Regions from separate parts of the Streptomyces sp. NPDC094143 genome, predicted to be linked through region 2. Evidence: riboswitches for the same ligand, from Rfam matches in the RefSeq annotation. Region 2 holds a riboswitch; each other region holds the start of a gene.
What was found. Region 2 has a riboswitch for cobalamin ahead of ABTZ58_RS02035 ((2Fe-2S) ferredoxin domain-containing protein). Riboswitches for the same ligand answer to the same signal wherever they lie in the genome.

Region 1 (5,266 bases), on a different contig from region 2:
CCCTCCCAGTTCATCTTCCGTTCACTCGGGTTACTTACGTTCGTCCAGCCAATGACCTCGAACGATTGCCTGGGTAAATGGAAAGCTTCTCGCTGATCCTCGCGATTGTGGTGGTAACCGCACTCGCGTTCGATTTCACGAACGGTTTCCACGACACCGCGAACGCGATGGCCACGACCATTTCCACGGGCGCCATGCGACCGAAGGCCGCGGTCGCCATGTCCGCGGTCCTGAACCTGGTCGGCGCCTTCCTGTCCGTCGAAGTCGCCAACACGATCTCCAAGGGCCTCGTCGACGAGGCCGGCATCCGTCCCGAAGTCATCTTCGCCGCCCTGGTCGGCGCGATCCTGTGGAACCTGCTGACGTGGTTGGTCGGCCTGCCGTCCAGTTCCTCGCACGCCCTCATGGGCGGTCTGATCGGCGCCACGATCGCCTCGGCGGGCGTCGGCGCGGTGCACGGCGACGTGCTGGTGACCAAGGTGCTCATCCCGGCGGTCGCCGCCCCGCTGGTGGCGGGCGTCGCGGCGATGCTGGCCACGCGGCTGACGTACTCGCTGGGCCGCAAGGCCGACGGCAAGGCGTCCGAGAAGGGCTACCGGGCCGGCCAGATCGCCTCGGCGGGCCTGGTCTCCCTGGCGCACGGCACCAACGACGCGCAGAAGACGATGGGTGTCATCACCCTGGCCCTGGTCGCCGGCGGCGCCGTCGCCCCCGACTCCGACCCGCCCATGTGGGTCATCCTCTCCGCGGGCATCGCGATCGCGCTCGGCACCTACCTGGGCGGCTGGCGCATCATCCGGACCATGGGCAAGGGCCTGACCGACCTCCGGCCGCAGCAGGGCTTCGCCGCCCAGACCAGCGCGGCCACGGTCATCCTGGCCTCCTCGCACCTCGGCTTCTCCCTCTCCACCACCCACTCCGTGTCCGGCGCGGTGATGGGCGCGGGCCTCGGCCGCAAGGGCGGTGTCGTCCGCTGGTCGACCGCGACGCGGATGTTCGTCGCCTGGGGCCTGACCCTGCCGGCGGCCGCCCTGGTGGGCGCGCTCGCCGAGTACGTCACCGGCTTCGGGAACTGGGGCACCGCCGTGGTGGCCGTCTTCCTCGTCGCCTCCTCCGCGGCGATCTGGAAGCTCTCCCGGCGTGAGGTCGTCGACCACACCAACGTCAACGACGCCGGCGCCGAAGCCGACGAGGAGCCGGCCGGCGTGGTGACCGCGGCGATGGCCGCGGTGACGCCGCCGCCCGCGGGCCCCACGGCCGGCGACGTCCCGACGTTCCCCGCCCAGGCGGCCGCCGAGCGGACGCCCACCACGACCACCACGGTCTGACCCCGCCCACCGGTTACAAGGAAGAAGCAGAGATGAAGATCGACTGGGCGGCGCTCGGCTCCGTCTTCGGCGTCAGCCTCGTGGTCACCGTGGCCCTCGTGGGGCTGTTCACCCTCGGCATCACCGGTCTGTCGCGCCGCGAACGGGCGGTGGCGCAGGGCGGGTCCGCGGGCCTGGCGGTGACGGGCGCCTACGCGTGCTTCGCCGCGTGCGCGGCGGCCGTGGGGTACGGCATCTACCTGATCGTGGCCTGACGGCCCGACCGCACATCGTGTCCGCCGGGCGGCACGGGACCTCGGTCCCGTGCCGCCCGGTCGTCGTGTGTGCGAAAGGGACGGTGTGGGGTTCTCCACACTCTCCCCTCGCAGGTCAAGGGCAAGTTGACGGCGGTTCGCGCCCGTGGTGGACTTCCGGGGCCAGTACGGCGGCAGGAGAGGAAGCCGGTGCGAGTCCGGCGCGGTCCCGCCACTGTCACCGGGGTAGCCATCCCCGGGAGCCAGGAACTCTCACCGCCGGTCACGTCGAACCAGGGCGCGGACACCCTGAGTGAGGACACGTATCGCCATGCGCGGCTGCCGATCGAGGTTCAGCACCCCACCCCTGCCTGCCCCGTTGGGCGGCTGACCCCATGGGTGCCGGTCGCGTCTTCGCGTACGGTGCCGCCGCCGGCCTGATCGGTGACCTGCTGCTCGGCGACCCCCGCCGAGGGCATCCGGTCGCCGCGTTCGGGCGGGCCGCGGGTGCCGTGGAACGAGTGGTGTGGCGGGACCACCGCGGGTGGGGCGCGCTGCACGCCGGGGTGTGCGCGTCAGGCGCCGTCGCGCTGGGGGCTGTCGCCCAGCGTGCGGTGCGGTCCTCCGCCGTCGCCTCCGTCGCGCTCACCGGTGCCGCCACCTGGGCCGTCGTCGGGGGGACTTCACTCGCGCGCGAGGCGCGGACCATCGGACGTGCCCTGGAGGCGGGCGACGTCGAGGCGGCCCGGGCGCGGCTGCCGCATCTGTGCGGACGCGACCCGCAGGCCCTGGACGCCGACGGCATTGCCCGGGCCGTGGTCGAGTCCGTCGCCGAGAACACCTCCGACGCGGTGGTGGGGGCACTGGTGTGGGGGGCCCTGGGCGGGGTGCCGGGGCTGCTCGGGTTCCGGGCCGTCAACACCCTGGACGCCATGGTCGGGCACAAGTCGGCCCGTTACCGCCGCTTCGGGTGGGCCTCCGCGCGGCTGGACGACGTCATGGGGTGGCCGGGGGCGCGGCTGACGGCCGTCCTGGCGACGCTGGCCGGGCCGGATCCGCGCGGCGCCGTGCGCGCCTGGCGGGCGGACGCCGCGCAGCACCCGAGCCCCAACGCCGGCCCCGTGGAGGCCTCGTTCGCGGGGGCGCTCGGGGTGCGGCTGGGCGGGACCCTGTCGTACGGCGGGCGGGTGGAGCACCGGCCCGTGCTCAACGAGGCGGGGCGGGGCGTCGGCATCCGGGACGTCGAACGGGCCGTGCGGCTGTCCCGCCGCGTCGGCTGGCTCGCGCTCGGCGTCTGTGTCGCCGCGCGCCACATCACGAAGGGGCGTACGTCATGAGCGGTGGGCTTCTCGTCGCCGGGACCACCTCCGACGCGGGCAAGAGCGTCGTGACGGCCGGGATCTGCCGGTGGCTGGTGCGTCAGGGCGTCAAGGTCGCGCCCTTCAAGGCGCAGAACATGTCCCTGAACTCCTTCGTGACGCGGGAGGGCGCCGAGATCGGGCGGGCGCAGGCCATGCAGGCACAGGCCTGCCGGGTCGAGCCGACCGCGCTGATGAACCCCGTGCTGCTCAAGCCCGGTGGCGAGCAGAGCAGTCAGGTCGTGCTGCTGGGCAAGCCGGTCGGCGAGATGAGCGCGCGCGGCTACCACGGCGGGCGGCAGCGGAAGCTGCTCGGGACGGTGCTGGACTGTCTGGAGCAGTTGCGGGGCACGTATGACGCGGTGATCTGTGAGGGGGCCGGTTCTCCCGCCGAGATCAACCTGCGGCGGACCGACATCGTCAACATGGGCATCGCCCGGAACGCCGGGCTCCCGGTGCTCGTCGTGGGCGACATCGACCGGGGCGGTGTCTTCGCCTCGTTCTTCGGGACGGTGGCGCTGCTGTCCCGCGAGGACCAGGAGCGCGTCGCCGGGTTCCTGGTCAACAAGTTCCGCGGGGACGTCTCCCTGCTGGAGCCCGGGCTGGAGATGCTCCAGGGCCTCACGGGGCGGCGGACGTACGGCGTGCTGCCCTTCCGGCACGGGCTCGGGATCGACGAGGAGGACGGGCTGCGGGTGTCCCTGCGCGGTGCGGTGCGCGAGTCCGTCGTCGCGCCGCCCGTCGGACAGGACGTGCTGCGTGTCGCCGTGTGCGCGGTCCCCCTCATGTCCAACTTCACGGACGTCGACGCGCTGGCCGCCGAACCCGGTGTCGTGGTGCGGTTCGTGGACCGGCCGGAGGAGCTGGCCGACGCCGACCTCGTCATCGTGCCCGGCACCCGAGGGACGGTCCGCGCGCTGGACTGGCTGCGCGAGCGGGGGCTCGCCGACGCCCTGGTGCGCAGGGCCGCCGAGCAGCGGCCGGTGCTCGGCGTCTGCGGCGGCTTCCAGATCCTCGGCGAGCACATCGAGGACGACGTGGAGAGCCGCCGGGGCCGGGTCGACGGGCTGGGCATCCTGCCCGTGCGGGTGCGGTTCGCCCGCGAGAAGACCCTCACCCGGCCGGAGGGCGAGGCCCTCGGGGAGCGGGTCGAGGGCTACGAGATCCACCACGGGGTCGCCGACGTCACCGGTGGTGAACCCTTCCTGGACGGCTGCCGGGTCGGCCAGACCTGGGGCACCCACTGGCACGGCTCACTGGAGTCGGACGGCTTCCGGCGGGCGTTCCTGCGCGAGGTGGCGGCCGCCGCGGGCCGCCGTTTCGTGCCGGCTCCCGGCACCTCGTTCGCCGCGCTGCGCGAGGAGCAGCTCGACCGGCTCGGCGACCTCATCGAACAGCACGCGGACACCGACGCGCTGTGGCGGCTCATCGAGTCCGGCGCGCCGCAAGGACTGCCCTTCATCCCACCGGGAGCACCCGCATGAGCACTGTGTTGTTGTTGTCGACCGCCGACACGGACCTGCTGGCGGCCCGGGCCGCCACGGGCGCCTCGTACCGGATCGGCAATCCGACCCGCGTGGACGTGCGCGAGGAGCTGCCGGCGCTGCTGCACGGGGCGGACATCGCCGTGGTGCGGCTGCTCGGCGGCAAGCGGGCCTGGGAGGACGGGCTCGCCGCGCTGAGGGCCTCCGGGATCCCCACCGTGCTGCTGGGCGGCGAGACAGTGCCGGACGCGGAGCTGATGGCCGAGTCGTCCGTGCCCGCCGGGGTCGTCGCGGAGGCGCTGAAGTACCTCGTGGAGGGCGGCCCGGAGAACCTCACCGAGCTGGCCCGGTTCCTGTCCGACACCGTGCTGCTCACCGGCGAGGGCTTCGCCGCGCCGCGGAAGATGCCCGAGTACGGCGTGCGCGGCGAGCGGGCGCACACCGAGGGACGCCCGACCGTCGGTGTGCTCTTCTACCGGGCCCACGAACTGAGCGGCAACACCGCCTTCGTGGACACCCTGTGCGACGCGATCGAGGCCCACGGCGCCAACGCGCTGCCCGTGTACTGCGGTTCGCTGCGCGGGGCGGACGAAGGGCTGTACGAGATCCTGGGCCGGGCGGACGCCCTGGTCGCCACCGTCCTGGCCGCCGGCGGCACGCACGCCTCGCAGGCCTCGGCCGGCGGGGACGAGGAGGCCTGGGACGTCGGCGCCCTGGCCGAGATGAACGTCCCCGTGCTGCAGGGGCTGTGCCTGACGTCCTCCCGGCAGGCCTGGGAGGAGTCGGACGCCGCCCTCTCCCCCATGGACGCCGCGATGCAGGTGGCGATCCCGGAGTTCGACGGGCGTCTGATCACCGTGCCG
Region 2 (5,266 bases):
GGAGCGGATTTGGCAGCTCCGCCCACTGGTCCCCGGGCGTCCGGGGCGAGAGCCGCATCAGCGTCAGCGCCTTGGTGGGCAGGGGCTCCGCCCGCAGGGCCGCGAGGTCCGCGGTTTCCGGGAGGTCCCCCAGAGCCGTCTCCAGCGCCGCCGTGAGCGCCTCGCCCGACCCGGCCGTCCCGGCCAGCGCGCCCGCCACCAGGGAGCCGAACAGCTTGCGGCGCAGGGTGCGCTCGTCGTCCGTGACCATGCGGGCGGGCAGCTCCGGCACCGCGATGCCATGCCGGGCGAGGCGGGCCGGACTGACGCGGATGTCGGCCAGGTCGCGGTAGACCAGCCGCAGCGGGTCGCCCGCCGGCGACAGGACGACCAGGAGGTTCTGGCCGTGCGCCTCCAGGGCCACGCCCAGTTCCAGCAACCGCAGCCCGACCGTGAGGGCGAGACGGGCGAAGCCGGCCAGCCAGGCGGCGCTGCGGGGCAGTTCGGTGGTGGCGAGGGCGGCCACCGGCAGCACCCGCTCACCGCCGCCCGCGTACGTCTGCGGCGACTCCCGCAGCACGGCCGCGAAATCGGGCGAGCCGGCCGCCGCCGCGCCCAGGGTGCGGGTGACGTGCAGCAGCCCGTCCGTGCGCGCGGCCGGGAGCGCGGCGAAGTCCGACAGCAGCGCGGAGGCGGCGACCGAGGGCAGCGAGATGTCCCGGACCGAGGACGTCAGCCGGGCGCTCAGCGAGGTCTTCACATGCGGCCCGCCGGGCAGGGCGAGCGTCCGCAGGGACATCAGCGGATGCCCGGGACGGTGTTCCTCGCACGCCCGCTTCAGCACGTGCGCCGCCTGCCAGGGGTGCACCGGCAGCACCACGCGCCCCCCGTCCCGCAGCTCCTCCGGCCACACGCCACTGACCAGGCACTCCGCCGCCGGCACCGGCACCAGCCCCAGCTCCACCACCGGCCGGTGCTCGGGCCCGTAGGCCAGCTGCTCGGCGACCGAGAAGCCCGGCCGGGAGCGGCAGGTCGGGTGGAACGGGTGCCCGTCGACGATCCGCTGCTCCCACTCCCAGTCCCACTCCGGCCACGCCCGGCGGTCCTCCTCCTGCCCCGCCCTCGACAGCGCCAGCGAGGCGACGCCGTGCCCGAGTTCGGCCGCGAAGGAGGCGGAGTGCGGCACGCCCAGGTCTGTCATCAGCCGTGCCGGATCGGCGTACTCCCTCCCGTCGAGCCGCACGGCGGTGACGTACGCCCCGGTCGCGTACGGATCGGGCAGCGGACCGTGCAGCCGGCGGCCGTCGGCGAGCGACAGGGTCAGTCCGTCCCGGCACCGCCGCCCGCCGGTCACCCAGGGCAGTGGATCATGGGTCAGGCCGCGCCACAGGCGGGACAGCACGGCCGCCCGGGCACCGGGCAGTTCGGCCTCGTACCGCGGCAGGAGTCCGGGCCGGACGACGGACAGCTCGTCGGCGACCTCGGCCTCGGCGCTGGGGGGACGGTGCACGGGCGGGCTCCTCGGGTACGAATAGGGCGTCACAGCGGGATGGCGACGACCGACATACTGATCATCTCCGCCCGGAACGCTGGAAGGACCGTAGGGACGAGTGGAACGCGTGGACCTCATGCCCCCGCCCGCCGACGACGACTCGGCCCACGGTGACGACCCGGCCATCGGGCGTCTCGCCGACGCGTACGCCGCCGTGCCCCTGCTCAACTGCCTGCTGCGCGAGGTCGCCCGGCCGGTGCGTGAGGAGGGCGGACACCGCGTGTACCACCTGCCCGGCGGGGACCGCCTGCTGCGCGTGCGCGCAACCCGGCGGCCCGCGGCGCCCGAGGTCGAGGCGGGGGGTGCCTGGCGGCGCCTCGGCCACACCGAGCTGGTCGACCTGGTCGCCGGGGAACTGCGCCGGCGCACCGGTCTGGACAACCCCGGCCTGCCCGCCGAGATGACCGACAGCCGCGACGTGGTGGCCGCGCTGCTCGCCGCCCGCGCCGGGACCACCCCGCCCGACGACCTCTACCAGCGGTCCGAGCAGTGCCTGCTCACCGGCCACACCCACCACCCCGCCCCCAAGGCCCGCGGCGGCGGCCCCGCCGCGGCCTGGCTGCCGTACGCGCCCGAGGCGTACGCCCGCTTCCCGCTGGTCCTGCTCGGCCTGCGCGAGGACACCGTCGTGGAGGACGGCGACACCGCCGCCCTCGACGCCCTCGGCACGGCCCCGCCCGGCTACCGGCTGCTCCCGGCCCACCCCTGGCAGCTCGGCCTGGCCGCCCGGGAGCTGGCCCCCGCCTTCGCGGACGGCAGACTCCTCCGGCTCGGCACCACGGCCTGCGACACCTGGCCGACCGCCGCGATCCGCACCCTCTACGTCCCCGGGCGGGACCTGTTCCTGAAGTTCAGCCTGGACGTGCGCATCACCAACGACATCCGCCGGCTCTGGCGCCACGACCTGCTCGCCCTGCGCCGGACCGACTCCGCCACGAGCGCGGCCTTCGCGGCGTACGACGGCCCGCCCGGCTGGCTCGGCGACCGCGGGTACCGCACCGGATGCTTCGCCTTCGAGGCCCTGGCCGTCCTGGTCCGCGACGGCTTCGCCGGCCGCCTCGTGCCCGGGGCGACCCCGCTGCTCGCGGCCGGTCTCGTCGAGGGCTTCGACGGCAACCCGCTCGACCGGGTCACCCACCCGGAGGCCTGGTGGGAGGCCTATCTGTCCCACGCCGTGCCCCCGGTCCTGGCGGCCTTCGCCGGGCACGGCGTCGTCGTCGAGGCCCATCTGCAGAACACACTGGTCGCCGTGGACGCCGACGGCATGCCCGTGCAGGTGCTGTACCGGGACGCCGAGGGCGTGAAGCTGCTGCCGGACGTGGAGCGCGCGGCCGGCTGGGAGCGGCTGGTGTACTGCCTGGTCGTCAACCACCTCACCGAGATCGGCGGCGCCCTCGCCGAGCGCCGGCCCGGGTTCGACCCCTGGCCCGCCGCCCGGCGCGAACTCGCCCGGCACGACCTGCCGGAGATCCCCGCCCTGCTCGCCTCCCCGACGCTCCCCGCCAAGACGAACCTGCTGCTGCGCTGGACGGGCGCGGACGGCGCCGACGCCCGCTACCTGCCGCTGCCGAACCCGCTCAGGCGGTCCTGACCCCGTCACGGCCCCGTGGAATGATGACCGGCGACAAAGGCGACGGCGGACGAGGAAGCCGGTGTGAATCCGGCGCGGTCCCGCCACTGTGATCGGCGAGCCGGTCCCGACATGCCACTGCCCGCGAGCGGGTGGGAAGGCCGGGACCGGCGTCGACCCGAGAGCCAGGAGACTCACGCGGTCGCCTCCTCCACGGACCACCGGGGCGGATCTCCCCGGAGAGAGGGCAGGTGCGGCATGCCCGCGACGCCGGCCGGCGAACCCCTGGACGACACCCCGAGCGGCCCTCCGCCGTGCCGCATCGTGGTGTGCCGCGACTGCTGCTGCGGCAGCCCCAAGGTGACCGGCGTCGACCACGCGGCCCAGACCGAGCGCCTGCGTGCGGCGGCGCCCGTGCGGGTCTCCGACTGCCTCGACGTCTGCGACCAGGCCAACGTGGTCGTCGTGCAGCCGTCCGCCGCGGGCCGGGCCGCCGGTGCCAGGCCGGTCTGGCTCGGCCTGGTCAACGACCCGGACGCCACCGAGGACGTCGTCTCCTGGGTCCGCGCAGGCGGCCCGGGCGTCGCCCCGCTGCCGGACATCCTCGGCCTGTACGTCTTCAGCCCCCGGGCGCGACGGGACGGCGACCGCCCCTGACACCGGCCTCAGACCGCCCTCCGGCTCCGGACCAGCAGCCACAGGAAGTACGGGGTGCCGATCACGGCCGTCATCAGGCCGGCGCCCAGCTGGGCCGGGGCGATCACGGTCCGGCCCAGCAGGTCGGCCGTGCCGACGAGCGCGGCGCCGAGCAGCACGGCCACCGGCACCACCCGCACGTGCCGCCGGCCCACCAGGGCCCGGGCCGCGTGCGGCGCTACCAGGCCCACGAAGCCGATGGTGCCGGCCGAGGCGACGGCGGTCGCCGCGAGCAGCACGCCCACCACCAGGAAGCCGAGCCGGGCCCGGGGCAGTCCGAGCCCCAGCAGCCGCGGGGTGTCCCCGTCCAGCGAGACGAGGTCCAGCTCGGTGCGCCGGGCGACCGCGACGGCCAGCCCCAGGGCCAGTACGAGCGCGACGGGCACGACGTCCGCCGTGGTCCGCCCGTACGTCGAACCGGACAGCCAGGTCAGCGCCTTCGTGGCGTTGAACGGGTCGGTGAGCACGATGAGCAGGCTGATCAGGGCCGTCGACCCGGCCGCCACGCCGATGCCGACGAGGACCAGCCGGCTCTGCTGGTAGCCGCCGCGGGCGGCGAGCCCGAAGACCAGGGCGGAGGCCAGCGCCGCGCCCGCGAAGGCGGCCCCCGCGACGCCCCAGGAGCCGGCGGCGGGCACGGTGGTCACCAGCAGCACGGCACCGAGCGCGGCGCCGCCCGAGACGCCCAGCACCCCGGGCTCCGCCAGCGGGTTGCGGGTCACGGCCTGCACCAGCGTGCCGGCCAGGGCGAGCGCGGCGCCCGCGCAGAGTGCCGCCAGCACCCGCGGCACACGGGTGTCCAGGACGAAGGAGACGGTCTGACCGGCCCGTCCCAGCGCCCAGTTGGCGACATCGCCGAGCAGGAGCTTTGCGTCGCCCAGCAGGACACCGGCGAGGGCGACGGCGACGACCACGGCGGCCAGGGCGGTCACCGTGGCCAGGAACGCCGTCCGGCCGGGGACGCGCAGCCGGTCCGGTGCCTCCACCCCGGCCGTGTCCTTCAGCCGCAGGGCCGTCGCCACCAGGAACACCGCCCCGACCAGGCTGGTGACGATGCCGGTGGGCACGCCGACCGCCGTGTCCGCCGGGATCAGGGCCCGCAGCAGCACGTCCGAGCCGAGCACCAGCGCCGCCCCGGCAAGCCCCGCCGCGGGCAGCGCCGCCCGCGCGCGGGTGAAACCCCGGAACCGGCGGGCGAGCGGACGGACCAGGGCGGGCGCGCACAGCCCGACGTAGCCGAGCGGGCCGGTGAGCGTGACGGCCGCCGCGGACAGCAGCGCCGCCAGCACCACCACCGTGACGCGGGTGGCGTGCACCGGCACGCCCAGCCCGCGCGCCGCGTCGTCGCCGAGGGCGAGCGCGTCGACCCGCCGGGCGACCAGCAGCAGCCCGGCGAGCCCCACCAGGGCGACGGGCAGCATCTGCAGGACGCCGTCGAAGCCGTTCTGGCCGATGCTGCCCTGGTTCCA
Region 3 (5,266 bases), on a different contig from region 2:
TTCGTCCTGGGCTACCCGGCCGCACCCGGGGTGTTCACGGAAGTGGCGGGGCTGGAGCGGCTGTCGGACATGCCAGGATCACCGGCCTGGTACCCGGTCAGGTCCGTCGGCGACCGCATCGAGCACCTGGCCGACAGCCGCGGATACGCCGGCATCGTCTACGCGGAAGCAGAGACGGCCGAGCTGGCCACGCACCATGCGGTGGCCGCCGCCAACGCCTTACGCGTGCTGACGGAGCCGTTCCCGCGGACCGGGAACGGCGGTGGCTGACCACGCAGCGGGCGGGAAGGGCCTGCGATCCGCGCTGTCCACGTTCGACGGATCGCTGCGTTTCCTGCTGCTCAGCTCGTTTCTGATCCCGCTCGGCAGCTTCATGGTGCTGCCGTTCATGTCGGTGTTCCTGCACGAACGGCTCGACATGGGACTCGGCACGGTCGGCGTCGTCTTGGCCGTGGCCTCCCTCGTGCAGTTCTCCGGCGGGATCTTCGGCGGCGCCCTGGCGGACCGCATCGGACTGCGCCGCACCATGCTGTGGGCGCTGATCATCCGCACAGCCGGGTTCGTGGGCCTGTTGCTGGCCCTGCGCTGGCCGCCTCTGGCCGTCGGAGCGCTCATCCTGACGTGCTGCGGCGCCGCGTTGTACCTGCCCGCCAACAAGGCCTACCTCGTGCACGGCGTGGACGACGAGCGCCGGCCCGTGTTCCTGTCGGCGGGCAACGCGGCGCTCAACGCGGGGATGGCGGTGGGGCCGGTGGTGGCGGGGCCATTCGTGCTGTCCTCTCCGGGCTGGCTGTTCGTGGCCGTCACAGCGCTGTTCGTCCTGGTCACCGCGGGCCACGCCCGCCTCCCTGACCTCAAGGCCGGTCAAGAGCCGGGTCCGGAGCCAGGCGCAGGCGCGCGGGGGTTGCTCGCCGGAGTGGCGGTGTTGCCCTTCGCCGCCAACGCGCTCGCTTTCTACCTGTACTTCCACTTCCAGCACTTCCTGGCGGTGTACGCCGTCGAGCGGGCGTCCAGCGCGTTCTACAGCCTGGTCCTGCTGCTCTGCTTCACCCTGGTCATCGTCGTCCAGCCCTTGGCGTCCGGTCTGATCCGGCGCATGCCCTATGCGACGGCCCTCACGGTCGGCTTCACGGGCCTGGCGGCCGGGCTGGCCGTGCTGGCGGTCGGCACCCGGCCGGCCCTGCTGGCGGGCGGAACCCTGATCACTCTGGGTGACATTGTCCTCTTCTTGAAGAACGACCTGGAGGCACTGCGCCGCAGCCGGCGCTCGGACGCCGTGGTCTTCGGCCAGCAGCGGCTGGCCGCGGGACTCGGTGCCTGTGCCAGCGGAGTACTGGGCGGGCAGCTCTACAGGCTCACCGGCCACGCCGGAAACGACGGCTGGTTCTGGCTGCTGGCCGCCGTGCAGTGCCTGCTGCTTCCCGCCGCACTGCTGGCGTTCCGCGACCGCACACCGCACTGCCACCCGCACGATGACGACGAAGGAGCACTGAAGCCGCATGACACGGACGGGCGGGTTCCAGGACGATGACTTCTGGACCGAGTTTTACGACTTCCTCTTCTCCGAACAGCGCTACGCGCAGGCCGAGGACCTCCTCAACACCTCTCCCCTGCTGGCCTTCCCCGCAGGCGCCCGGGTGCTGGACCTGTGCTGCGGCCCCGGTGTGTTCACTGTTCCGCTCGCCCGCCGCGGCCACGACGTCACCGGGGTCGACCTGAGCCCCGCCATGCTGGACCGGGCGCGCAAACGGTCGGCCGACGCAGGCGAGCGGGTCACTTATGTACAGGCCGACGCACGCGCATACGAGGCGCCCGGCTGCTTCGACGTCGTCCTCAACATGTTCACCTCCTTCGGCTACTTCGAGGATCCGGCCGATAACGCCCACGTACTGCGCACCATGTACACCTGCCTGGCCCCCGGCGGGATCCTGGTCCTGGACCTGGCCGGCAAGGAACTGCTGGCCCGCAAGGTCACCCCGCCGAAGGTGGTGCAGCGGGGTGAGGACCTGATGGTGCAGACCGACACCGTGCTGGACGACTGGGCGAGGTTGCGCAGCGACTGGGTCCTGGTCCGGGGCGAGCGGATCACGCGGGCCAGCCTGGTGTGGTTCGTGTACAGCGCAGTCGAGTTGCGGCGGATGGTCGAGGAGGCGGGATTCAGCCGGGTGGAGGTCTTCGGCGGCTTCGACGGCCGCCCCTACGACGAGAACGCCGAACGGCTGATACTGCGGGCAGTGCGCGAGGCGTGAAGGCCGCGCAGGGGCGCTCGGGCATGTTCGCACGCCCTTTTGGCCGCTTGTCGGCAGACCGTAGTATCAGCGGGTCATCACCGCGACGGGAGACAGGAAGCCGGTGCGAATCCGGCACGGTCCCGCCACTGTGACCGGGGAGTGCACCCTTCAACACGCCACTGCGTGCCGCGCGGGAAGGCAAAGGGGAGCGTCGATCCGGGAGTCAGGACACTGGCCTGTCGCGGGCCCGTTCCGAGGAGCGCGGACTCCCCAGGAGGCTTCACGTGTACGACGGCACGTCCCGTCCCCCGCTGTTCACCCCTGCCCGCCGACGCCGTGCCCTGCGCGCGACGGCCGCGGCCGTGGCACTGTCGGCGTCACTGCTGACCGCCGGCTGCGGATCGTCTCAAGACACCGCCCAGGACACGAAAGCCACGGCCCCGGCGGCCGGCGGCTTCCCCGTCACCGTCGACAACTGCGGCGTGAAGACGACGTACGACAAGGCGCCCGAGCGTGTCGTCACCATCCACCAGCACCCGGCGGAACTCATGCTCTCCCTGGGCCTGAAGGACCGCATGGTCGGCACCGCCTTCCCCGACTCCGCCGTCCTGCCCGAGCTGAAGAGGGATTACGAGTCCATCCCCGAATTGGCGAAGAAGGAGCCGTCCTTCGAGACCGTCCTGGAGGCCGAGCCGGACCTCGTCTACGGCGGCTACGGCAGCGCCTTCGCCGAGCACGAGGGCCGCTCCCGCGAGGCGTTCGCCGACGCCGGCATCGACACGCACCTCAACGGCGAGTACTGCGGTAAGAAGCGCGTGACGATGCAGGACACCTACGACGAGGTCCGCAGCGTCGGCAAGGTTTTCGGCGTACCCGACCGCGCGAACAGACTAATCGCCGACCTTCAGGCACGGGTCGACAAAGCCACCAGCGCCGTCAAGGGCAAGCCCCAGGTGTCCGTGTTCGTCTACGACAGCGGCGACAAGACCGCCTTCACCGCGGGCGGCAAGAGCCTGGGCACCGAACTGATCCGTCTGGGCGGCGGCCGAAACGTCTTCGCCGATCTCGACGCCGTCTTCGGTGACGTCTCCTGGGAGCAGGTCGTCGAGCGCAGACCAGAAGTCATCGCGATCTACGACTATGCGGGCGCCGGAAGCGTCGAGCAGAAGAAGAAGTTCTTGCTCGCTCAGCCCGCTCTGAAGGACGTGCCCGCCATCAGGAACAAGCGGTTCGTCGTGCTGCCGCTGACCGCGACGCTGGTGGGCGTGCGGTCCGCCTACGCGGTGGAGGACCTGGCGCGCGGCATCCATCCCGAGAGCTTCGCGTGAGGGCCCCGGTCACCGAGACCGCCGCCGGGCGGGCCGTGCGACCGGAGAAGTGGGACAACAGGCGGGTCGGTCCGGCCGGTTTCACCGTCACGCTCGTCGTCCTGGCCGTCCTGCTGGTGGTCTCCGCCACGGCGGGCTTGGCGATCGGTTCGGTTCAGGTGCCGCCCGGCCAGGTGTGGGGCATCGCGACGCACGCGCTGGGCGCCGACTGGGTGGAGCCGGACTGGTCGCGGGCGCGGGAGACCATCGTGCTGGACGTCCGCGTGCCACGCGTCCTTCTCGGGGCCGTGGCCGGCGCCGGACTCGCGGTCGTGGGCAGCGCCCTGCAGGCTCTGATCCGCAACCCGCTCGCCGAGCCCTACCTGCTCGGCGTCTCCTCCGGGGCATCGCTGGGCGCCGTCGTGGTGATCGTCTTCGGCGTTTCGGTGTTCGGGCCGGTGTCGCTGTCCGTTGCCGCGTTCGCGGGCGCGCTCGGCGCACTGCTGCTCGTCTACACAACCGCCCGCACCGGTGGCCGGATCACCTCCGCACGGCTGGTCCTGTCCGGAGTGGCCGTCGCCGCGGTACTGACCGCGGTACTCGATCTGCTGCTGCTGACCAACGACCGGGGCAACGAGGCCCGCGCGGTCCTCGCATGGACCCTCGGCGGCCTCGGCGGCGTCAGCTGGGACACCCTGTGGCTGCCCAGCGCCGCCCTGCTGGTGGGCATCGCCGTCCTCATGGTGCAGGCCCGCAACCTGAACCTCCTCCTCGCCGGCGAGGAAGCCGCCACGACCATGGGTCTGGACGTGGCCCGCTTCCGCGCCCACATGTTCATCCTGCTCTCCCTCGTCACCGGCGTCCTCGTGGCGGCGTGCGGGCCGATCGGCTTCGTTGGGCTGATGCTGCCGCACATCGTCCGCCTGGCCGTCGGCGGCGACCACCGCCGCGTCCTGCCCACAGCCGCGCTCGGCGGCGCGGTCTTCCTCATCTGTGCCGACATCGCCGCACGCGTCGTCGCCGCCCCCATGGAAATCCCCGTCGGCGTGCTCACGGCCCTGTGCGGCGGCCCGTTCTTCCTGTGGCTGATGCGACGCGACGCACGGCAGACCACCCACTAAGGAGGGGCATGACCGCCACCGAACTCATCATCGACGGCGTCACCCTCACCGCCGGCGCCCACCGCCTCATCGATGACGTCTCCGTGACCGCACGCCCCGGCGAAGTCATCGGGGTCGTCGGCCCCAACGGCAGCGGCAAATCCAGCCTGCTGCGCGCCGTCTACCGCGTCCTGCGTCCCGCGGCCGGCCACGTCAGGGTTGACGGAACCGATGCTTGGTCGCTGCCCGTGCGCCGACTGGCCCGAACCGTGGCGGCAGTGGTGCAGGAGTCGGGCGCCGACTTCGACCTGTCCGTGCGCGAGGTCGTCGCGATGGGCCGCACCCCGCACAAGCGGCTGTTGGATGGGGACACCCCCGAGGACGCAGACCTGATCGAGAAGGCCCTGGATGCGGTGGACGCCACCGACCTGAGCCACCGCACCTTCAACCAGCTCTCCGGCGGTGAACGCCAACGCGTCCTCATCGCCCGCGCGCTGGCTCAGCAACCGTCCTTGCTCGTCCTGGACGAGCCCACCAACCACCTCGACATCCGGCACCAGCTGGACATCCTGACCACGCTGCGCCGCCTGCCGGCCACGGTGCTCCTCGCCCTGCACGACCTCAACCT
Region 4 (5,266 bases), on a different contig from region 2:
GCGATGGTCATGCCGCCTCCTTCCAGCCGGCCGGGCAGGCGCTGCGCCGCCACGCCATTCGGGACCAGGGCATGACCATCTCCTCGGGGGCACGGACCTCGGCCGGCTTCAGTGCGGCGGGGTCCAGGGCTTCCGTGTGGCGGGCGAAGACCCGCTCGACATAGCGGTGTCCGGTGTCGGCTCCGACCACCAGGTGCAGCCGGTCGGGATGACGCCGGGCCTCGTACGTCGCGGCCAGGTAGCCGGCGCCGGTGGACAGCCCGGCGAAGACGGCGTGGTCGCGCAGCAGGGCGATCGCGCCGGACATGGCGTGGGTGAAGTCCAGCCAGTGCACCGTGTCGTAGAAGTGGTGACGGACGTTGTCGAAGACGATCGACGACCCGATGCCGGCGATGATCGCCTCCGGGTCGTGGTGGTCCTGGCTGCCGAACGTGACGCTGCCGAACGGCTGGACGCCGACGAGGCGCACCGAAGGGTCGGTGGCGCGCAGGCGCTCCACGAGCCCGCCCGTGGAGGCTCCCGAGCCCACCCCTGCGACGACGGTCAGCGCGGCCCGAGGGAACGCGGCCGTGATCCGGTCGGCGACCTCGTGGTAACCGAGGTAGTGGACGTCGTCGTGGTACTGGCGCATCCAGTGCCAGTCGGGCTGGCCGGCGAGGATCTCCTTGACCCGCCGCACCCGCAGTTCCTGGTCCAGCTTGAGGTTCTTGGAGGGGCGGACCTGTTCCACGGTGGCGCCGAGGATCTCCAGCTGGGCGCGGGTGGTGGTGTCCACGGTGGTGGACGCGACGATGTGACAGCGCATGCCGTATCGATGGCAGGCCAGCGCCAGGGCGTAGGCGTAGATGCCGCTGGAGCTGTCGATCAGGGTCTGTCCCGGGCGGATCGTGCCCCGTTCCAGCAGGTGGCGGACGGCGGCGAGCGCGGAGTAGATCTTCATCGACTCGAACCGGATCAGGACGAGGCCGTCGGTGAGCCGGACGAGATCGGGGACCTTCAGGGCGTCGGCGATGTGGGGGTGGATCACCCGTAGCCTCCTTGGGCGAAGGAACACTGGTGGCCGAGCGAGTGGAAGAAGGCGGAGAGGTCGGACTTCTGTTCGGCGTCCAGGCGGCCGGGGAAGAGGTAGCCGATCAGGCAGCCGGTGTGGGCGACGAAGATGCCGTCGGCGCCGAACCGCTCCTGGTGGGCGAGCATGCTGTCGAACGTCGTCTTGGGCAGCACGCTCTGCGACAGGGTCGCGCTGGCGGTGGCCGCCCGGGCGACGGCGGCCGGGTCGCCGGAGGCGAAGCCCTTCAGCAGGTCGGTCAGGCACCGCTCGTACTCCTCCCCGTGCCGCCGGTAGTGCGCCAGCAGCAGGTCGGTGACGGCGGTGGTGTCCACCGTCCCGGGTTCGCTGATGTACGCCGTGTGGAAGCCGATGTCCGTGCCCAGGCGCCGCACCACCCGGTGCCGGCCACTGAGGTACAGCGCGAACTCGTCGAGGAAGACGCTGTCGGCCCGCTCGACCGCCGCCAGAATGCCCAGGACCACGTCCATGTCGTAGGGCAACGCGAAGAGCCGGAACAGGCAGCGCAGGGTGGCAACGATGTCGGCGGTTGAACTCGCCATCCCCACGCCCACCCGCAGGTCGGAGTGGGCCCTCCAGCGGCCCGGCGGCAGCGTGAGCCCGAAGTGTTCCAGAAAGAGCCGGGCCGCGAGGGCGGCCTTCTCACCGAGAGGCGGCGCGTCCGGCGGCTCGGTCCCTTCAGCGAAGTATGTCCACGAGTGGCGGTCCACGGGGAACGACACGATGGCGATGTCCGGCTCCGTGCCCGCCCGTAGCGGGCCCTGGTACAGCTCGCCCAGCGTGCCGTGGCAGACGCCGGACACGGTACGGCCCGTCACGAACCCTCCCTTGCCGCCGACCCGGTCCTCGAGGTCACCATGCACAGCCCGCAGATCGCCTACGGGCGCAGTGGCAGGTCTTCGGACTCGTGGGCTCGCTCACCGGGGACACCGGTCACCGGTGGGCACCTACCGGCCGTCGCTTCCCCGGTCCCCGCACGACTCGGGCCCAGTGCTGTTGACGGCTGTCGTTCCCACTCACCGCTGCGGGACAGTCCCGGATTCCCACCGGGTTCCCTCTTGCGCCGCGCCACCGGATCCTGACGCCGGGAGGCTCGAACCGACTGCGGACATCAGCGTAGGGCGGCTCCCGCTGCTGCGGCAGAGGGCGCGTCCGTAGTTGTCCGGATGCGGTCGGTCGGGTGGCGGCGCCGGAGAACCTTGAGACGATCCGGCCGGCCCGGGGAGCGACTCTGGCTGGATGTGCCCTCGGTAATCCCGGCCCCGCTCGTCACACTGGTGCGTCGACGTCACCCCACCTCCCCGCGGAGGACCGCGCCCGGAAGGCCCAGGATGCTGCCAGAGACGACGCCGGAGGACAGCGGCACGACAAACCCGCCGCCCGCCCGTGACAAGCGCCCGCCCGAGCGCGTCGTCCTGCGATCCGACCTGCGCGCGGCACTCCCCGACGCGAGCGCGGCTGTGCTGGTCACGGTGGCGGTCTTCGCGTTCCTGTACGCCCGCATGGAGTCGGGTGACTCGGCGACGGTCGCCGTCATGCCGTTCATGAACGACGCCGGCACCTACTGGATGTACCTGCTCAGCCAGGCATTCGGCTGGTCTGGCCTGCTGTGGGCCTGGGGCACGGTCATGCTGGGCCTGCTGCTGTCGGGGCCGCGCCCCACCCGGCTGCCGGTGCCCCGGCAGGTGCTGGAACGCTGGCACCGCACCACCAGCCTGACCACGATGGCCCTGATGTTCGCGCACGCGCTGATGTTCGCGGCGGAACTCGTGCGCTATGAGGCTCAACTGGGATGGGTCCAGCGGCTGTGGGCGGGATTCGCGGACACGTTCGTGCCCGGTTGGTACGACTCCGGAACCGGCAGGATCGCCATCCCGCTCGGCCAGGGCGCTCTGTATCTGGCCATCCCATTGGGCCTGTTGTTCTACATCCGCCACCGCATCGGCGCCAACACCTGGCGCCGACTGCACCGCTTCGTCATCGTCGTCTACGTGCTGAGCGTGTGGCACACCCTGCTGTACGGCACCAACGTCTGGTACGGCGAATGGCCGCGCACCGTCCTGTGGCTGCTGCAACTCCCCGTCGCCGTCATGCTGTTGCTGCGCCTGCTGAGACCCGCCCGGCGGGCCGAACGGCTGGGCGCGCCAAGACGCCGGGAGGGCGGACCGCTGTCCGTCCGGGCGATGCCGGGCTGGGGGGCGCGGGCCGCTGGCCGTGTGGCCGCCGTGGCCGTCGTGGTGGGGCTCGTCCTCGTCGTGGCGTCGGGCCGAGACGGCGGCAGGGAACGCCCGGCCGAACCGCCCACGACGAGCCCGCACGCACAGGAGTCCGATTGATCCCCGGCCGCCGACCGGGAAGGCTCGTACGGGTACCCGAAGGCGGGGACGTGCTGAGGCCGTGCTGGATCGCTGTGTGCCGGGACGGCTGCTGCGGCACGGCAGCGCCCATGCGCATTTTCGGCATGCCTGAACGCGCGTGCGACCAGGCCAACTTGGTCGATGCGCAGCAACCCTCCGCCGGGCGTGCGGCTAGGTCTAAAACTGACGGACGTTGTTGACAGGTGGGTCTCCCGTCCCTAGGAGACCCCCATGACTGAACGCGAGCTCGCAAGACGCGCCCGCCATCGGCTCGCAGTACTGCGTCACGCGGAAGAGGTGAGCGGCAACGTCGCCGCCACCTGCCGCCACTACGGCATCAGCCGCCAGTGCTTCTACACCTGGCGCCGACGCTACGAAGCCGAGGGCCAAGGTGTGGAAGTGGGAGGAGAGGGCGATCGTTGGCACGTTCGACTTGTGGCTGTGCAACGACCCGGACCGGCCCCATACGTGGCTGGTGGTCAGCGTCGGGCTGTGGACCGAGCCGCAGTTGTTCGACGAAGAGCCCGCCGCCCGGCTCGGGCACTTCGATGCCACCCCGCACCAGCCACTGCTGTTCCTGCCGCGCCCGCCGGGACCTGCGACCTTCACCGCCCGGGTGACCGGCGGCGCCTTGCCCGACAAGAACTCTTCGCGAGCCAAGGGAGCCGACACGGTCGGCATGGCCCATCAGTGGGCCGCGAACGACCCGGCCGTCCTGGCCGCACGCGTCCGCAGGGATCTCACCACGCTGCTGCCCCACCTGCCAGCCCCGCGCTGAAGGAACCCTCTGGTGCCGTCGTACGCGAAGGACCCGCGCTGCACCGCCATGGCCGATGCCCTCATTCACCTACTGCGCCGGGCCTGCCCGCAGGACGCCGGCGGGTACGGCGGCTACTACCAGGTGGACTTCGGCGATGAGGAAGCCATCGCGCTGGGCGGGGTGGAGCTGATCCGGGCCGCGATGCGCAAGGCGGCCAAACAGCTCCGCTGGAAGGTCACCACCATCGGGTGGACCGGCACCCGCAACGGCACCGTGATCGCCGTCCAGGACACACGCGAGGTACCCGACGGGTTCCGGGCTCGGCGAGGCGATGAACGACAAGCTGAGCGCGGCGCTCCACAAGGTCTGGGGCGAACCGGGCCCGGCGCCGTGCAGCGCGGCTCGGTGCCGCTGATGACGCAGGAGTCCCGCGCGGCCGTCGCCCGGGACGACGCCTGAACCGACCGGCCCCCGATGCGGATCAAGCGGCCCGGACCTCCCCAGCTCCTGCGGCGGGTATTCCCACTGGATGCCGGTATGCAGCACGAACAGGGTCCCGCACAACGCCAGCCGGCCCGGCACCCGCGGGCCGGCCCGCCACCAGCTTCGGACCTCGCTTCGGCAACAACGACTCGATGAGCGACCACAGTGACTGCCTAACCACGGCATGCCTGATCTCTCAGGCGGCCGGGGTGTGTCGCCCTCGGAAGTCCATTCAGCGTCCCGTCGTGGTCGTGCGGGAGCATTGCGCAGTTCTGGCACCTTTCCGGCAGCGTCGCCCCAGCGATGGGCTGGGGCGGGCTGGGTGGGAGTCGGTCCCCCGAGCGGGGCGGAGTGGTCTCAGCTGTGGAAGTCCGCCGCATGGAAGATTTCAGTGATCAAGCCACAGCCCCACTCACTGCAATCTTCCCCGCAGTCCGACACTCGCTACCAGCGGCCGTCAGACCGCGGACAAGGAGGCTCGTGCACGCTACTCCCGCGGGCGGCGTACTCGGCCTGCTGGCGGGCGTGGCCGGCGGCACCTGGCTCTCCTGCTTCCGTGACATGCCCGGATGCCTTCCCCGCGGCCCATCAGCCACC

Region 1: another riboswitch for cobalamin. It lies ahead of ABTZ58_RS22915 (cobalamin biosynthesis protein); the one in region 2 lies ahead of ABTZ58_RS02035 ((2Fe-2S) ferredoxin domain-containing protein).
Region 3: another riboswitch for cobalamin. It lies ahead of ABTZ58_RS39020 (ABC transporter substrate-binding protein); the one in region 2 lies ahead of ABTZ58_RS02035 ((2Fe-2S) ferredoxin domain-containing protein).
Region 4: another riboswitch for cobalamin. It lies ahead of ABTZ58_RS38995 (GHMP family kinase ATP-binding protein); the one in region 2 lies ahead of ABTZ58_RS02035 ((2Fe-2S) ferredoxin domain-containing protein).

Annotation. Positions count from the first base shown of each region.
Region 1 is NZ_JBEOTZ010000018.1:55,654-60,919, forward strand. Features, by position in the region: gene ABTZ58_RS22905 (inorganic phosphate transporter) at 78-1,328, shown strand; gene ABTZ58_RS22910 (hypothetical protein) at 1,361-1,582, shown strand; cobalamin riboswitch at 1,715-1,853, shown strand; gene ABTZ58_RS22915 (cobalamin biosynthesis protein) at 1,957-2,898, shown strand; gene ABTZ58_RS22920 (cobyric acid synthase) at 2,895-4,403, shown strand; gene cobN (cobaltochelatase subunit CobN) at 4,400-5,266, shown strand, end outside.
Region 2 is NZ_JBEOTZ010000001.1:458,873-464,138, forward strand. Features, by position in the region: gene ABTZ58_RS02025 (IucA/IucC family protein) at 1-1,489, opposite strand, end outside; gene ABTZ58_RS02030 (IucA/IucC family protein) at 1,590-3,122, shown strand; cobalamin riboswitch at 3,174-3,297, shown strand; gene ABTZ58_RS02035 ((2Fe-2S) ferredoxin domain-containing protein) at 3,360-3,758, shown strand; gene ABTZ58_RS02040 (iron ABC transporter permease) at 3,767-5,266, opposite strand, start outside.
Region 3 is NZ_JBEOTZ010000079.1:6,758-12,023, forward strand. Features, by position in the region: gene ABTZ58_RS39005 (ATP-grasp domain-containing protein) at 1-270, shown strand, start outside; gene ABTZ58_RS39010 (MDR family MFS transporter) at 263-1,531, shown strand; gene ABTZ58_RS39015 (class I SAM-dependent methyltransferase) at 1,500-2,249, shown strand; cobalamin riboswitch at 2,304-2,485, shown strand; gene ABTZ58_RS39020 (ABC transporter substrate-binding protein) at 2,516-3,559, shown strand; gene ABTZ58_RS39025 (FecCD family ABC transporter permease) at 3,556-4,659, shown strand; gene ABTZ58_RS39030 (ABC transporter ATP-binding protein) at 4,668-5,266, shown strand, end outside.
Region 4 is NZ_JBEOTZ010000079.1:534-5,799, reverse strand. Features, by position in the region: gene ABTZ58_RS39005 (ATP-grasp domain-containing protein) at 1-11, opposite strand, end outside; gene ABTZ58_RS39000 (cysteine synthase family protein) at 8-1,027, opposite strand; gene ABTZ58_RS38995 (GHMP family kinase ATP-binding protein) at 1,024-1,887, opposite strand; cobalamin riboswitch at 1,944-2,187, opposite strand; gene ABTZ58_RS38990 (ferric reductase-like transmembrane domain-containing protein) at 2,401-3,405, shown strand; partial or broken gene ABTZ58_RS38985 (IS481 family transposase) at 3,658-3,759, shown strand; gene ABTZ58_RS38980 (hypothetical protein) at 3,818-4,204, shown strand; gene ABTZ58_RS38975 (hypothetical protein) at 4,217-4,645, shown strand.